Regions from separate parts of the Idiomarina sp. D18 genome, predicted to be linked through region 1. Evidence: predicted binding sites of a transcription regulator. Region 1 holds the regulator's gene; the other holds the start of a gene.
What was found. Region 1 encodes sigma-54, which starts transcription at its own class of promoters, with help from an activator protein. Its sites were predicted from a motif close to GTTGGCACGNNNNTNGNNT; they were not measured.
Positions count from the first base shown of each region.

Region 2: the regulator sigma-54 is predicted to act here: its motif matches at 2,193-2,211, upstream of AC3AP5_RS06870 (DUF3192 domain-containing protein).

Region 1 covers NZ_CM173240.1:2,125,693-2,129,087, forward strand. The annotation lists gene lptB (LPS export ABC transporter ATP-binding protein) at 1-326, shown strand, start outside; gene AC3AP5_RS10270 (RNA polymerase factor sigma-54) at 356-1,807, shown strand; gene hpf (ribosome hibernation promoting factor) at 1,836-2,123, shown strand; gene ptsN (PTS IIA-like nitrogen regulatory protein PtsN) at 2,127-2,603, shown strand; gene rapZ (RNase adapter RapZ) at 2,588-3,395, shown strand, end outside.
Region 2 covers NZ_CM173240.1:1,420,586-1,423,980, reverse strand. The annotation lists gene AC3AP5_RS06885 (M61 family metallopeptidase) at 1-661, shown strand, start outside; gene queF (NADPH-dependent 7-cyano-7-deazaguanine reductase QueF) at 664-1,494, opposite strand; gene AC3AP5_RS06875 (SecY-interacting protein Syd) at 1,561-2,130, shown strand; gene AC3AP5_RS06870 (DUF3192 domain-containing protein) at 2,275-2,652, shown strand; gene AC3AP5_RS06865 (GNAT family N-acetyltransferase) at 2,698-3,333, shown strand; gene AC3AP5_RS06860 (DUF3301 domain-containing protein) at 3,330-3,395, opposite strand, start outside.

The sequences.
Region 1 (3,395 bases):
TAGGCATGAGCTTATCGGGGGGTGAACGGCGACGGGTTGAAATTGCTCGAGCGCTTGCCGCTGATCCGACGTTCATATTGCTTGATGAGCCGTTTGCAGGTGTTGACCCCATTTCAGTCTTGGATATCAAAAAAATTATCGAACACCTCAAGCACCGTGGCATAGGCGTGTTGATTACCGACCATAACGTGCGCGAAACGTTGTCAGTATGCGAGCATGCTTATATCGTTAGTCACGGGGAACTGATTGCCAGCGGTGATGCAAATAGCGTATTGTCAAACCAACAGGTTAAAGATGTCTACCTCGGTGAGCAGTTCACCTTGTAACGGAGCACAAGTGAGGCCGGGATAATCAGATGAAACAAAGTTTGCAACTAAAAATGGGTCAACAATTGACGATGACCCCACAATTACAACAAGCCATTCGGTTGTTGCAACTCTCATCGCTCGATCTACAAGCTGAGATTCAAGAAGCCTTAGATAGTAACCCCTTACTTGAGGTAGAGAACGAGGCCGACGACGCGCCTCAAGAGTCTTCTCAACAAGCTAAAAATGACGATAGCCAAAAAGAAACGTCTGATGCGCTGAACGAGCAATCTCTGCCTGACGATTTACCATTAGACAGCACTTGGGACGATACCTATACCTCAACCACGCCCTCCAGCAGCTTAAGCTCTAGCCAGTCATTTGATGGTGAACATGATGTTTACCAAGGCGAAACCAACGACTCCCTGCATGACCATCTGTTATGGCAAATGCAGCTATCTCACTTTACCGACGAGGATGCGGCTATCGCCACCGCGATTATTGAGTCTATCGATGAGCGCGGTTATCTCACGACCGATGTTACAGAGCTCGTTGAGGCCATTGCACTCCCCGAGGTTGACGTCGAAGAAGTCGCTATGGTGCTAAAGCGAATTCAGCGCTTTGACCCGGTCGGCGTTGGGGCGCGCACGATCCAAGAATGTTTGAGTATTCAATTACAACAACTAAATGATGAAACACCCCATAAAAATCTGGCATTGACCCTGATTAACGATTACATGGAACTTATGGGTGCAAGGGATTACAAAGGTCTGCAACGCAAGCTAAGAATAGATGAGGCCGAACTAAAAAGTACATTACGGTTGATTCAAACCTTGAATCCTTATCCCGGAGATGTAATCGACCAAAAGCCAACTGAATACGTTATCCCTGATATCTCCGTGGTTAAAAAGAATGGTCGTTGGGTGGTCGAATTAAATCCAGATAGCGTACCTAAATTAAGAGTGAACGAAGAATATGCAGCACTGAGTCGGCAGGCAAAATCAAGTGCAGACTCTCAGTATATAAAGCAGCACACACAGGAAGCACGCTGGTTTATAAAAAGCTTAGAGAGTCGAAACGACACGCTACTTAAAGTTGCACATTGTATCGTTCAACGCCAACAAGGCTTTTTTGAGCATGGTGAGGAGGCAATGAAGCCGATGGTTCTGAATGATGTCGCAGAAGCCGTAGATATGCACGAAAGTACGATTTCGCGCGTTACAACTCAGAAATACCTTCATTGTCCCCGCGGCATCTTTGAACTCAAGTACTTCTTTTCCAGTCATGTGAGTACCGAAACAGGAGGTGAGTGTTCAAGTACCGCTATAAGAGCGCTAATCAAAAAATTGGTTGCCGCGGAGAACCGCGCAAAACCATTAAGCGACAACAAAATTGCTGAACTCATCGCAGATCAGGGAATCCAAGTAGCTAGGAGAACGATCGCGAAATATCGCGAATCGCTCAATATTCCCTCTTCAAGCCAGCGGAAGAGTCTGCTTTAATATTGTTCAACCGTAGAAGGAAGACGTTATGCAAATCAACCTAACAGGTCATCACATTGATATTACCGACGCGTTGCGTGAATACGTGGATACAAAATTTGCCAAACTAGAGCGCCACTTTGACCACATAAACAACGTTCACGTCATCCTAAATGTTGAAAAAACGATTCAAAAAGCGGAAGCTACGCTTCACGTCAATGGCGGAGAGATTTTCGCCGATGCAGAACACGAAGATATGTACGCGGCAATCGATGGGCTTATTAACAAGCTCGATCGCCAAGTGATTAAACACAAAGAAAAGTTGAAAAAACACTAAATCATGCAATTGTCCGATCTTTTGAGCCCCGACTGCACCAAATGTGCAGTCGAGGGTGCAAGCAAAAAGCGTTTGTTAGAAACTATCAGCGCCATCGCAGCTCCTAAACTTGTGGGAATTACTAAACATGACATTTTTGAGAGTCTAATTAATCGCGAACGCCTCGGTAGCACGGGTATAGGGTTAGGGATTGCAATACCTCACGGTCGCTTGGCGAATGCAACCCAGCCAGTAGCAGTGCTTATGACATTGGATCAACCGATTGAATTCGATGCCATTGATAACCAACCCGTTGATATCGTGTTTGCGTTGCTTGTACCAGAATCGGAACATGAAAATCACTTAAATACGCTCGCGACCGTAGCGAAGCGAATGAACAATAAAGAGTGCACACGTTCATTGCGCGATGCACACAGTGATCGCGAACTTTATACGATTTTTGTCAGCGAGGATCAGGCACCTGAATGCAACTTATCATAGTTAGTGGACGCTCCGGCTCGGGAAAAACCATTGCCCTTAGGGTACTCGAAGATTTAGGTTTTTATTGTGTCGACAATTTGCCGATCGCTTTACTGTCCACACTTGTGCATTCCGTCATAGCGCAGTATGACCGCGTCGCGATAAGTATCGATGTACGTAATCTGCCCGAAGACTCTCAAGAGCTGCTCGAATCCATTGATTTTTTACCGGCGGAAGTCGATATTGAAGTATTATTCATTGACGCCGATGATCAAACCCTACTGCAGCGTTTTGGAGAAACTCGTCGACTCCATCCTCTGTCGCAAAAGCAACTCCCCTTGCTTGAGGCTCTTCAGCTTGAGAACCGCCTTCTTGACCCAATCGCCGTACGTGCAACTTGGCGTATTGATAGTAGTCACCTTTCGCTCCACCAATTAAGTGAAGAAGTCAGTGCCAGAGTACTTGGCAAAGCATCAAAACAAGTGGTCATTGTGTTTCAGTCATTCGGCTTTAAACATGGTGTGCCAAAAGACGCCGACTTTGTATTTGATGCGCGTATTCTTCCAAACCCACATTGGAACCCAGAGCTCAAATTGCTAACGGGACAGGATGAAGACGTAAAACAATTTTTCCGAAAGGAAAGCTTGGTCACTAAATATTTATTACAAGTTGAAAACTTTTTGGCTACCTGGCTTCCTTATTTTCGACGCAGTAACCGTAGTTATTTAACTATTGCAATGGGCTGTACTGGCGGTCAACATCGCTCGGTCTATCTAGCCGAAACTTTAGCAGAACAGTTCCGATCAGAGGGGA
Region 2 (3,395 bases), 710 kb from region 1:
TCACAACTTCTCAGTTAATATCTACTCAGAAGGTGCGATGGTTTCATGGTTGTTAGATCTGGCGTTAATTGAGCGCACTGACGGCGAGGTGACTTATCGCGATGTTCATAATGCACTTTATCAGCGTTTTGATGCCGATGAGGAAGGCTTTAATAGTGATGATGTCGTCGCTATCTTAGATGAGCTGACAGGTCAGTCGTGGCAGCAGTGGTGGGATGAGCATGTTAATGCGCCCGTCGCTGAGATCAATTTTGATGAGTTGCTGAATACCGTTGGTATGAAGCTGACATTTGCTTCAGCTGATGAGCAAAAACCTTGGGCCGGTTGGCGTGGTAAAGCAGCCGCTGAGGGCGTTGAATTGGTTCAGGTAGAGCGAGGCTCACCTGCTTGGGACGCTGGTTTTACTCCAGGCGATGTGATTGTTGCTTATGATGGGCAGCGTGCGGCCAATGGACGTTTCGAAGAAGCTCTGCAAGAGCGTGAAGTCGGTGATACGGTTGAAGTCACATTCTTCCGTCGTGACCAACTTCATACTGCTGAACTAGTACTGGGCGAAGAGCAACATACAGGTGCGAAAATTGAGCCGATAGAAGCACCTTCTGCTAAACAGAAGGCACGCTTCTTACAATGGTTACAAATTCCTCACCCGAATGCGAGTTAATCCTACTGCCGTGCAAGGCGCTGCCCACTCGGTGGCGCCTTTTCAAAGTTCGAACGAAACGGATTGATATCTAATCCACCTCGACGCGTGTAACGGGCGTAGACAGTCAGTTGCGTGAAGCCCAAGCGCTGCAGGTCGATAAAAATACGTTCCACACACTGTTCGTGAAATTCGTTGTGTCGTCGAAAACTAATCAGATAGCGTAGTAAGCTTGCGCGATCGAGACGTGGTCCAACGCCATGTATGTAAACTGATCCCCAATCAGGTTGATTAGTAATTAGGCAGTTTGATTTAAGTAAGTGGCTATGCACTGAAATTGATTCAATGATCGAGCTATCGACTGTTAATAGGTCCGGTTGGTAATCGTAGGTGCTTACTTCAATATCTTGTTCGTCAATACACGCCCCTGGTAAGCCACTTATCGGCGTGCCACTTAATTCATCTAAAGAACTTAAGCTGACTAAGACATTAGCACCGGCGCAGGTCGACAAATCGTGCTGCATGATATCCGCAACAGTTTGCCAGTCTTCGAACCGACTCTCGTTAAAGCTATTTAAATAGAGTTTAAATGACTTTGATTCAATTAAATGAGGGCTATCACAGGGCACAGAAAATTCAGCAATAGCGACTTGCGGTAAGCCTCTATTATTCAGCCATGAGACCTCATATCCCGTCCAGTCGTCTTGACCATCAAACGGTAGTTTTTGAGTTATCCCAATGGGGGTGCGATTAAGTTCGCGAGCTACAGCATGCAACTGACTCGGGTCGTATGTGGTTGGGTAATCAGTGGCTTTACCCAAGTTTAGGTGAGCGAGTGGGTCGTTTTTTTGCATTGATGCGCTCCATGGTAAACTAAATTAGTTAAATCTATTTTACGCTGATAAAAGGAAATGCACCAGATGAACTCCGTATCAACTGAACACGCCGTTAGCGTTTTGTTAGAGCGCTACCTCGAAGTGATCCCTGAACCCAAAACCGAATGGGTTGAAGAGTGGGATGCTAAGATCTATCAGCAACGAATAGGTGAAGAGCAGGTTATTTGGCGGCCTGTAAAGCGTGATGAAGTGCAAGACTTTAGTACGTTAGAGTCAGCATTAGACATGCGGTTTCATGACAGTGTAAAACGATTATTTGGCGATTGGTTCAGCGGTGATCTCAGTCTCGCTTTTGCAACTGGTGAGACAACCCCGTCAATGGGCTTTGAATTGTTGATGCCGCAATGCCAAGAGGATGCTGAACGGCTGCTGCAAAATCTGACGGGGCACATTTTGATGAAGCGCAAGTTGAAGCAGCCTATCACGATTTTTATCGGTATTTTACATGAACATGATGATTGCTTGGTCTCGATAGATAACTCCACAGGAGAGGTCGCACTTGAGTGGTTAGGGAAGCTACAGCACCAAACCTTAGCGGTCGATCTCGCTACATTTTTATTGCAATGTCAGCCACATAGTGGTGAAAATGACTAAGCAATGCGAGCTTAAAGTAAAGTGAGACATCATTAAATGCATTAAAAACAACGGGTTATTATTTTGGTGCGATTTTTGCTTAATTTGTCGTGAGTGCGCGAAATGAGCACAATTCTTAAAATAACTAAAAATCGGAGATTGAAGATGGAATTCAGAAAGCTTGCATTGACTGGACTTGCGGGAATGATGACGCTCTCACTGTCGGGATGTATTGTTGTGAGTGAGCCTAGCTGGGATAAAGACGATCCACAGTATGATCAAATTCACGACGAGCGGGGCAATCGTCAGACAATTGCTCAATTAAATTTAAATGCTGATTTTGAGTCTGTCCGTAATAAGCTCGGCACACCTGATTTTACTGAACGATGGACCGAGGATGGCGACCAGTATCAAGTGCTTTTTTACCGGACGCAACGTGTTCACGCAGACGGTATGACCACTAAAGATGAGTGTACCCCGATTGTATTTAAGAATGGGTCAATGATTGGGACCGGCCAATTGGCACTCGACAAGGTGATGTAATCAGAGTAGGTTGGTGATAGCGTACTATGTAATAGGAGAGTTGCTATGCCAACCGAAGTTGCCGTATCAACACAGGACGTTGAGCTTGTAGAGCTGGACGTATGTCAGCTCAATAGCGTAGCGTCCTTATTGTTTCAAACCTACCAAAATGATGCGCTTATGCAGCGTATCTTTCAAGCCGACAAAGCGGACTATGAAAAGCGTTTACGCGCAGCGATACGCGAGGAATTGATTGCTCAGTGGGACAATGGGCAACCCATTATCGCGGCGATGCATGATGAAGCGCTGTTAGGTGTCGTATGTCTATCAAAGGTTGAACATCAATTCGGACCTACCAGCCGATGGAACTGGTACATTTCGATGTTATTGACAGCAGGTTGGGTAAGTACGCGTTACGTACTTGATAAAGAGCGCCAAATAAAGTCATTACTCAAAGATCAACCCTGCTATCTGATTTCTTTCATTGGTGTCGCCGAACAGTATCAAAACCAAGGTATTGGGCAGTTACTGTGCCAAGCAGCGTTACAGGAGAGTGTTGAACGCGGTGGCGTTAAACAGTTGGCGGTATTTACTTCTGATCAGCAACAACAAACGTTTTTCAACCGTTGTGGCTTTACGCAGCAGCACGCTGTTGACGTTCATGACGTACCCGGCGCACTGCTCACTCTGAACGTCGATTAGTTGGGTTCACGAAAAGGCGGGAGATCGACGGCAATTAACTGACTATTATGCAAGGTTAACGT